DNA from 3 places in the Streptomyces diversicolor genome. Region 2 is predicted to be linked to each of the others. Evidence: riboswitches for the same ligand, from Rfam matches in the RefSeq annotation. Region 2 holds a riboswitch; each other region holds the start of a gene.
The links. Region 2 has a riboswitch for cobalamin ahead of AC27LF_RS08555 (ABC transporter substrate-binding protein). Riboswitches for the same ligand answer to the same signal wherever they lie in the genome.

Region 1 (3,222 bases), on a different contig from region 2:
GCTGTTCCGCGAAGTACTGGACCATGTCGTTGCGTTCCGGCTCGCCGTGCACCAGGACGTCGATGCCGGTCTTCTCCTGGAACGCGATCACCTCCCGGATCTCGGCCTCGATGCGCTGCTCGTAGGCCGCCGTGCCGATCTTCCCCGCCCGCAGGGCCGCGCGCGCGGCGCGCTGCTCGCCGGTCTGCGGGAAGGAGCCGATCGTCGTGGTCGGCAGCAACGGCAGCCTGAGATGGGCCCGTTGGGCGGCGACACGTTCGGCGTACGGCTCGCTGCGGCGGGCGTCGGCCGCGGTGACGGCGGCCGTGCGGGCCCGTACGGCCGGATCCCTTGTGAGCGGGGAGGCCGCGCGCAAGGCGAGGCCGGCGCGGTTGGCGGCCAGTTCGGCGGCGATGGTGCCGGGGCCGTGGGCCAGGCCGCGGGCGAGGGTGACGAGTTCGGCGGTCTTCTGCCGGGCGAAGGCCAGCCAGCGGGCGATCTGCGGATCGATGTCCCGTTCGGCGGCGGCGTCCAGCGGTACGTGCAGCAGGGAGCAGGAGGCGGCCACGTCCATGCGGTCGGCGAGGCCGAGGAGCGTGCCCAGGGTGGACAGTGACCTGCCCAGGTCGTTGATCCACACATTGCGGCCGTCGACGATGCCCGCCACGAGCCGCTTGCCCGGCAGGCCCCCGGCCGCCGCGAGGCCGTCGAGGTTCGCCGCCGCTGGACCGGTGAAGTCCAGGGCGAGTCCGTCCACGGGCGCCTTGGCGAGCACGGGCAGGGCCTCGCCGAGCCGGTCGAAGTACGACGCGACCAGGAGCTTGGGACGGTCACCGCGCAGGCCCAGGTCGCGGTAGGCGCGGGCGGCCGCGTTCAGCTCGGCCGGGGTGCGGTCCTGCACCAGGGCGGGTTCGTCCAACTGCACCCACTCGGCGCCAGCCGCGCGCAGCTCGGCGAGAACCCGTGCGTACACCGGCAGCAGCCGGTCGAGGAGCGTGAGCGGCGCGAAGCCGGCCGGGACACCGGGGGCGGGCTTGGCGAGCAGCAGATAGGTGAGGGGACCGAGCAGCACCGGACGAGCGCGGAGACCGAGAGCGAGGGCTTCGCGAAGTTCCCCGACCTGCTTGCCCGCATGGGCTTCGAACACGGTCTCCGGGCCCAACTCCGGGACCAGATAGTGGTAGTTGGTGTCGAACCACTTGGTCATCTCCAGCGGCGCCACGTCCTGCGTGCCGCGCGCCATCGCGAAGTACCCGGCGAGCCCGTCCGCCTCGACCGCGGCGCGATGCCGCTCGGGGATCGCGCCCACCATGACGGTGGTGTCCAGGACATGGTCGTAGTACGAGAAGTCACCGGTCGGGACTTCATGGAGACCGGCGCCGGCCAGCTGCCGCCAGTTGGCGCGGCGGATGCCCGCGGCTGTCCCGCGGAGGGCGTCCGCGGTGACGCGGCCCTCCCAGTAGCCCTCGATCGCCTTCTTCAGTTCCCGGTCCGGGCCCTGACGGGGGTAGCCGTGGACGGTGGCCCGCACCGCCGGGGCCGTGGATGTCGCTGTCACGAAACTCTCCTTCGCGAGCTCTGGACGAGAGCGACCCCGAAGACACCGAGCGAGAGCGCGAAGGGATGGACAGCACGGACGAGCCACGACGTCCGTGCCCGACCGACATGCGCACCGACCCGCCCTCGGGGTCAACGGGATCTCCGCGCACGGCGGTCCGCGCGCGGGCAGTGGCAGGTCTTCGGACTCGCGGGCACGCCTCGTTGTCGTACGAGACACCTACTGGCCGTCGCTTCCCAGGCCCGTCACGTCCGGGCCCAGTGCGTATGACGGCGGTCGTTCCCGCTCACCGCTGCGGGGCAGTCCCGGATTCCCACCGGGTTCCCTCTTGCGACGCGCCTGCCTGGCGGACAGGGCGAACCAGCTGCACCGGCCAGCCTACGTGCCGCCGCCCCGGAGCAGGACATGACTTCCAGCATCCGGACGGTGCGGCGCAATCCCGGACGCGGGCGCGACCGCACCGATGGGCCACCCGGTCAACTGCGCCCGCGCATACGGCGGATGGGCGCCTGCCGGCACCGGCCGGCCGAGCGGTGGGTGTTCAGTCCGCGTTCGGGCGGGCCAATCCGTGGTCGTACGCGAAGATCACCGCCTGCACGCGGTCGCGGGCGCCGATCTTGGCGAGGACGCGGCCGACATGGGTCTTGACGGTGGACTCGGCCACGACGAAGTGCGCGGCGATCTCTCCGTTGGTCCAGCCCCTGCCGATGGCGACCAGGATCTCCCGCTCGCGGCCGGTCAGGGAGTCGAGCCTCGGGTCCGCGGCCCCCGGGCCGCCCGCGCCGTACGCCGGAGGGTGACGGGTGAACTCGTCCAGGAGACGGCGGGTGAGGGCGGGGGCGATGATCGCGTCGCCCGCCGCCACCGCCCGGATCCCGGCGAGGAGTTCATCGGGCCGCGCGTCCTTGAGCAGGAAGCCGCTGGCGCCCGCGCGCAGCGCGGCGTGCACATACTCGTCGAGGTCGAACGTGGTCAGCACCAGGACCCGCGAGCGGTCGCCGGCGGCCACGATGCGGCGGGTGGCCTCGATACCGTCCATGCCGGGCATGCGTACGTCCATGAGCACGACGTCCGGCCGCAGTTCCGCGGCCATGCGAACGGCTTCCGCGCCGTGAGCGGCCTCGCCCAGCACGTCCGTCTCAGGGATGGAATCGAGAAGCATACGGAAGCCGTAGCGCTGGAGTGGTTGGTCGTCCACGATCAGTACGGTGGTCATCGGGCGCCGCCGCGGGGTGTGAGGGCGAGGGTGGCCTCCACCCGCCAGCCGCCGTCGGCGGTCGGCCCCGCGCTGACGCTTCCGTCGTAGAGCGCGGCCCGTTCGCGCATGCCCACCAGACCGTGTCCCTCCTCGTTCGGCCGCCCTGGCCGCACGGCCGGGCCGCTGTCCTCGACCCGGATGCGCAGCCGGTCGTCCTCGACCACGACCGCCAGTCTCACCCGGGCCTCGGACCCGGCGTGCTTGAGGGTGTTCGTGAGGGCTTCCTGCACGATGCGGTAGACCGTCAGCTGGACCCCGCCGTCCAGCGCGTCCACATCGCCCGACGTGCGGTAGACGACGTCGAGACCGGCGCCCCGCACCCCCGCGCACAGCGCTTCGATGTCCGCGATGCCCGGCTGCGGGCTCAGCTCGGGCCGGTGCGCGGAACCGTCCGCCTCCCGCAGCACGCCGAGCACCCGCCGCAGCT
Region 2 (3,222 bases):
CATGCGCAGGTTCCATACGATGCCGTCCCGCAGCGGCGCCAACTGGCTGTCTCCGAAGCCGAGATGTGCGGCGACGCAGGCCCAGACGTCGGCCGTGGAGATGTCGGCGGGGCCGATGGTCACGGCGAACGCCACCGACGCGGTCACCGCCAGCAGCCCGCCGGCGGTCAACAGCGAGGCGCGGAGGTTCACTTGGCGAGCCCGAGGTCACGCAGTCCGGCGGCGACCCGTTCGATCCCCTCGACCGTGCGGATGGACGGGTTCATGGCCTGTCCGCTGAGCAGGATGTACCGCTTCTTCCTGACGGCGGTGAGGTTGCGGGTGGCGGGGTCGCTCTCCAGGAAGCGGATCTTGGCCTTGGCGCTCTCGGCCGTCTGGGACCTGCGGGTCAGATCGCCGAGGACGATGGCGTCCGGGTCGCGGTCGGCGACGGTCTCCCAGTTGATCTGGGGCCACTCGTCGTGGGTGTCGGAGAACACGTTCGAGGCGCCGACGGCCCGGGTGATGGCGCCGGGGGCGCCGCAGCAGCCGGCCAGGTAGGGCGACTGGGAGTTGGCGAACCAGTACATGAGCGAGACACCGGAGGCGTCGAGGCCGTCGGTGGCCGCCCGCACCCGCTCCTTCAGGCGTGCGACGAGCCGGTCTCCGCGTTCGTCGACGCCGAACGCGCGGGCCAGGTCGCGTATCTCGCCGTACACGGTGTCGAGGGTGAGCGGGGCGCTGCGGGAGCCGTCGCCGCCGCTGTCGTTGTCCTTTCCGGCGGCGCAGTCGGAGGGGGAGACGTATGTGGGCACGCCCAGCTTCTCGAACTGCTCGCGGGTGGCGACGCCGCCCTGGCCGAGGGTGGAGACGAACGACGCGGTGACGAAGTCGGGTCCGGCGTCGAGCACCTTCTCGAAGGAGGGGTTGTTCTCGGCGAGCCGGGGCACGGACGCGTTGGCCTTCTCCAGGCCCTTCATCACCGGGTCGGTCCAGGTGGCGGTGCCGGCGAGACGGTCCCCGAGACCGAGGGAGAGCAGGATCTCGGTGCTGCCCTGGTTGAGGGAGACGGCGTGTTCGGGGGCCGACGTCAGGGTGACCGGGTGGCCGCAGTTGTCGATGGTGCGGGGGTAACCGGCGGCGGAGCGGCCGGAGTCGGGGGCGTTTCCGCCGGGGCCTGCGCACCCGGTCAGCAGCAGCGCCGGGGCGAGCAACAGCACGGCGGGACGGCACGTGGCAGAAAACGCAGAAAACGCAGAAAACGGGGAAAACGGGGAACGGAGCACGGGCATGCCTCGGGTGTCGGGGCTCGTACGCGGAGCCTGGCCTACGGACGTCCTCCGCGCACGGGGCGCGGAGGTGCCAGCAGGTCTTCGGACTCGGGTTCGTCCGGACGGGGCGCCTTCCCGGTACGGCCCCGCACCGGCCTCGCGGCCGGCCCGAACCCCTCCCAGTGGCTTGGTGTGCCCTGCCCGTCCCCCTCACCGCTGCGCGTCAGTTCCGGATTCGCACCGGATTCCCTGGCCTCGGATGTGGCACGACTGGCCCGGCCAGGCTACCAAGATCGCCCGGCCGCCCGGACCGGGCCCCGTCCCCGGGCCGGGCGCCCGCATCGGCCACGCCGGCATCGGCGTGCCGGGCCGCCCCCCGACACCGGCGCTCCGGCCCGGGTGGGACGTCGTGCCTCACCCCGTTCCGTCCTCCGGGTCCACGGGCGGGGTCCCGGCGCAGATCCACTCGTGCACGACGGCCGGGGACAGTCCGCCGTCGGCGGCTATGACGTGCTCGGGCACGCCGGTGAGCCAGGCGGCGAGCACGGCCCGGCGCAGGTCGGCGGCGCGGGTGGCGAGGCCGGTCCGGTACGCGTCCGCGGAGCCGACGACGAGCTTGGGTGCGTCCTCCGCCAGGCGCCGGGCGGCGCGGCGGACGGTGCGGCGTGCGCTCTGGGTGTCGAGGTCGGTCATGCCGTCACCTCCCGTGCCGTGCCGAGCGGGCCGCGGTCCGGGCGCCGGTACGCATCCCGCACGCCGGGCTCCGGGAAGAGCCGCGCGACGAGCCGTTCCAGCCGGCGGGCGGGCTCACCACTGCGATGGACACGGGCGGCCACGGCGCCGGGCAAGCCGTCGCCGGGCGCCACACAGGAGGCGGCACGGTGGAGAGTGAGGCCGAAGGTGGTCGGGGTGGCCATGGGTACCTCCCCTTCCGTCGCGGCGGGGCAGGTCGAGGGCATGGCAGCCGCCGTGCGGGGCGGGGGGCTACCGGGTGCCCGAGGAGCGGGGGGACATGGGGATGCGGGGCCTCGCGTGGCCCGTACTACTGCTGCTGCGATCCATGTCGCTCACCTCCTCCTCGGTCGGCGGGCACCCGGTCCTCCGGGCTTCCGGCACCCCTCCATATTTGCACAGCGACGCAAATTCTGCCCACTCGCGGGGAGAAGGCCGCGGTCGGTCCCCGGCCCCGCGTCGGCCCCCTCAGTAAACTGGCACGCACGCGACGCATCCGGCTCCGCCCCCGGCCCCCGGTGCCGCGTACCCGTCCAGGAGGACGGCCGTCCCCGCCCGGCCGACTCCCGCCCATCGACCCGGCCGGGGTCTTCGTCGACTGATCGGGATGCGGGAGCACGACGTGCCGCCAGAGCCGACCGGTCCCGCACCGTCCGGGGCCGTGTCCATGACCGGACAGACCGCGTGCGGCGCGGGTCCGCGCAGCCCGCTGCGCACCTTCCTGCGGACCGAGACCGGCAGCGCCGCCGTGCTGCTCGGCGCGGTGATCGTGGCCCTTGTCTGGACCAACGTCTCCCCCGGCGGCTATGCGTCATGGTGGCGGACGGACATGTCGCTGACGATCGGTTCGGCCGGTGTCTCGCTGGAGCTGCGCGAGTGGGTGAACAGCGGTCTGATGACGCTGTTCTTCTTCGTCGTGGGTCTTGAGGCCCGCCGCGAGGTCGACGTGGGGGAACTGCGCGAGCGGCGCCGCGTCGTGCTGTCGGTGGTCGCCGGGGTCAGCGGCATGCTCGTCCCGGTCGCGATCTACCTCGGCTTCAACGCCGGACTTGACTCGGCGCAGGGCTGGGGCGCCGCCATGTCCACCGACACGGCCTTCGCCCTCGGCATGCTCGCCGTGCTCGGTTCCCGGCTGCCGGGCGGTCTGCGGGTCTTCCTGCTCACCGTCGCGGTCACCGACGACCTCGTGGCGCTGGTCGTCATCGCCCTCGCCTACAGCGGCGCGGTCCGCCTCTCCGCG
Region 3 (3,222 bases), on a different contig from region 2:
TCGACCAGCTCCGGCACGTCCGACGGGGAGAACAGTGACCACTGCTCGTCGGCGTCGACCCGGCGCATGAACTCGTCCGGGATCCAGTGGGCGAGGTTGAGGTTGTGCGTACGGCGGGCGTCCTCACCGGTGTTGTCGCGCAGCTCCAGGAACTCCTCGATGCCCGAGTGCCAGGTCTCCAGGTAGACCGCCGCGGCCCCCTTGCGCCGGCCGCCCTGGTTCACGGCGGCCACGGAGGCGTCGAGGGTCTTCAGGAAGGGCACGATGCCGTTGGAGTGCCCGTTGGTGCCGCGGATCAGCGAACCGCGGGAGCGGATGCGGGAGTAGGCGATGCCGATGCCGCCGGCGTGCTTGGAGAGGCGGGCGACCTGGTGGTAGCGGTCGTAGATGGAGTCCAGCTCGTCCTTGGGGGAGTCGAGGAGATAGCAGGACGACATCTGCGGGTGGCGGGTGCCGGAGTTGAAGAGCGTGGGGGAGGAGGGCAGATAGTCGAGGCGGCTCATCAGCCGGTAGAGCGCGGCGACCTCGTCCACGGCGTGCGTGGGGTCTGCCCCGGAGAGGGCGTCGGCATCACCGTCGGCGAGGCCGGCGGCCACGCGCAGCATGAAGTGCTGGGGCGTCTCGATGACCTGGCGGGTCAGGGGGTGCCGGAGCAGATAGCGGCTGTGCAGCGTGCGCAGCCCGAAGTAGCCGAACCGGTCGTCCGCCGCGGTGTCGATCAGCGCGTCCAGCCGCTCGGCGTGCCGCCGCACGAAGGCGGCGGTGCGGTCGGCGATGAGCCCTTCCCGGTGCCCCACGGCGACCGACCCGGTGAACGAGGTGACGCCCTGTGCGGCGGCCTCGGCGCGGATGGACAGGGTCAGCAGCCGGGCGGCCAGCCGGGAGTAGGCGGGGTCCTCCGAGATCAGGCCGGCGGCCGCCTCGGTGGCCAGTTCCCGAAGCTCCGCGGTGGCAGCGGCGTCGGACCGCGCGGACCGGCCGCGCAGCGCGGCGGCGGCGACCCGGCCGGGGTCGGCGTCGGGGAGGTCGGCGGTCAGCTCGGTCAGGGTCCGCAGCAGCGCGGCACCGGGGCCGTCGGTCTCCACCGGGGCCGCGGTCGCCTGGGCGGCTGAAGCCGGGTCGGCTGGCGCGATGGTCACGTGGGGCTCTCCCTCGCTCGGCACGGGGCCTTGCAGAGGGCAGGGGGCAGCACACGAGCGCGCACGGCGTCGCGTCCACCGGCCCATTCCACGAGGCCCGGACGTCAGAGCACCCGGGCCGGACGGCCGGGTGCGCCGTCGGCAGGTCCTCGGACTGAAGCCTGCATGCGGGTATGCGGGCATACGCGCATGAGTACACCGTTGCGGGACAGTTCCGGATTCGCACCGGATTCCCCTGCGGCGACAGCGAGCATGAGCATACATCTAGTGCCGGGCCGTGGTGGCACCCCCAGATGTTGTGTCGTACGTCAACGGGCCGCCGTTGCCGGGTTCGGCATCGGCGGCCCGTCGCAGGGCGGCGCGGTTGCTCCCGCGGGCGCCCACACGCCCGCGCGGGGCGTGCTGTCAGCGCCACAGCGCCCGTGCGGGGCGTGTTCGTGTTGTCAGTGCCCGGCGCCCGCCGTGGCGGGCGGAAGCTCCACCTGGACGCCGGCGTCGCCCGCGTCGGCCGTGTAGTCCTGCGGGCTCGTCTCGTCCACGCCCTCGGGAGCCTTCACGGCCTTCAGGACGAAGGTCAGGACGACGGTGACGAGGACGTTGAGCACGAACGCCGTCATGCCGATGTAGCCGATCTCACCGATCCCGGGGATCTCCTTGGCCGAGCCGCCGAAGTGCTTCTGCGTCGGCGAGGCCACCTCGTACGCGGCGACCGTGCCGTACACCATGCCGACCGCCCAGCCCGCGAGCAGCGCCCAGCGGTGGAACCAGCGGGTGAACAGGCCGCCGACCAGGGCCGGGAAGGTCTGCAGGATCCAGATGCCGCCCAGCAGTTGGAAGTTGATGGCGACCGTCTTGTCCATGGTCAGCACGAAGACCAGCGCGCCCACCTTCACCAGCAGCGACACGATCTTGGAGACCCGGGTCTCCTGATGGGCCGTCGCGTGCGGATTGATGAAGTCCTTGTAGATGTTGCGGGTGAACAGGTTCGCGGCCGCGATGGACATGATGGCCGCGGGCACCAGGGCGCCGATGCCGATCGCCGCGAACGCCACCCCCGCGAACCAGTCGGGGAACATGTCCTCGAACAGCTGGGGGATGGCCAGTTGGCCGTTGGAGACCTTGACCCCGGCCGCGATCGCCATGAAGCCGAGCAGCCCGAGCAGGCCGAGCATCAGGGAGTACAGCGGCAGGATCGTGGTGTTGCGGCGGATCACCTCACGGCTGCGCGAGGACAGCGTCGCGGTGATCGAGTGCGGATACATGAACAGCGCGAGCGCGGAGCCGAGGGCCAGCGTGGCGTACGTCCACTGGCCCGCCTCCGGCGGGGCGAGCGCCCCGCGCGGCGCGCCCGTGGCCGGATTGGTCTGGGCGAAGGCGTCGCCGGCCTTGGCGAAGATGTCGTCGAACCCGCCCAGCTTGATCGGGATGTAGATGATCGCCACGGCGATCACGATGTAGATCAGTGTGTCCTTGACGAACGCGATCAGCGCGGGTGCCCTCAGACCGGAGGAGTAGGTGTACGCGGCCAGCACGCCGAAGGCGAGCAGCAGCGGCAGGTCCTTGACGAACCAGTTGGTGTTCTCGCCGCCGCCCACGCCCATCACGTCGAGGACCGCCTGGATGCCGACCAGTTGGAGCGCGATGTAGGGCATCGTGGCGAGGATGCCGGTCAGCGCCACCGCCAGCGACAGCCCCTTGGAGCCGAACCGGCCGCGCACGAAGTCCGAGGTCGTCACGTAGCCGTGCCGGTGCGAGACCGACCACAGGCGGGGCAGGAAGGTGAAGATCAGCGGATAGACGAGGATCGTGTAGGGCACGGCGAAGAATCCGGACGCGCCGGCCGCGTAGATCGCCGCCGGTACGGCGACGAAGGTGTAGGCCGTATACAGGTCGCCGCCGAGCAGGAACCAGGTGATCCAGGTGCCGAACGACCGGCCGCCCAGGCCCCATTCGTCGAGGCTGTGCTCGTTCTCGGCCTTGCGCCAGCGGGCGGCCAGGAAGCCCATGACCGTGACGGCCAGGAAGAAGAAGACGAAGACGCCGAGCGCGACGCCGTTGACGCCGTCGTTCATCGCGCGTCACC

Region 1: linked by a shared signal. The riboswitch ahead of metE (5-methyltetrahydropteroyltriglutamate--homocysteine S-methyltransferase) and the one ahead of AC27LF_RS08555 (ABC transporter substrate-binding protein) in region 2 are both predicted to bind cobalamin.
Region 3: linked by a shared signal. The riboswitch ahead of AC27LF_RS32205 (ribonucleoside-diphosphate reductase subunit alpha) and the one ahead of AC27LF_RS08555 (ABC transporter substrate-binding protein) in region 2 are both predicted to bind cobalamin.

Annotation. Positions count from the first base shown of each region.
Region 1 covers NZ_BAAJXA010000019.1:118,546-121,767, reverse strand. Annotated here, with positions in the region: gene metE (5-methyltetrahydropteroyltriglutamate--homocysteine S-methyltransferase) at 1-1,537, opposite strand, end outside; cobalamin riboswitch at 1,709-1,900, opposite strand; gene AC27LF_RS23295 (response regulator) at 2,079-2,753, opposite strand; gene AC27LF_RS23290 (sensor histidine kinase) at 2,750-3,222, opposite strand, start outside.
Region 2 covers NZ_BAAJXA010000006.1:33,783-37,004, reverse strand. Annotated here, with positions in the region: gene AC27LF_RS08560 (FecCD family ABC transporter permease) at 1-192, opposite strand, end outside; gene AC27LF_RS08555 (ABC transporter substrate-binding protein) at 189-1,271, opposite strand; cobalamin riboswitch at 1,327-1,540, opposite strand; gene AC27LF_RS08550 (hypothetical protein) at 1,665-1,943, opposite strand; gene AC27LF_RS08545 (hypothetical protein) at 1,940-2,167, opposite strand; gene nhaA (Na+/H+ antiporter NhaA) at 2,650-3,222, shown strand, end outside.
Region 3 covers NZ_BAAJXA010000033.1:69,261-72,482, forward strand. Annotated here, with positions in the region: gene AC27LF_RS32205 (ribonucleoside-diphosphate reductase subunit alpha) at 1-1,139, opposite strand, end outside; cobalamin riboswitch at 1,263-1,434, opposite strand; gene mctP (monocarboxylate uptake permease MctP) at 1,583-3,211, opposite strand; gene AC27LF_RS32215 (DUF3311 domain-containing protein) at 3,208-3,222, opposite strand, start outside.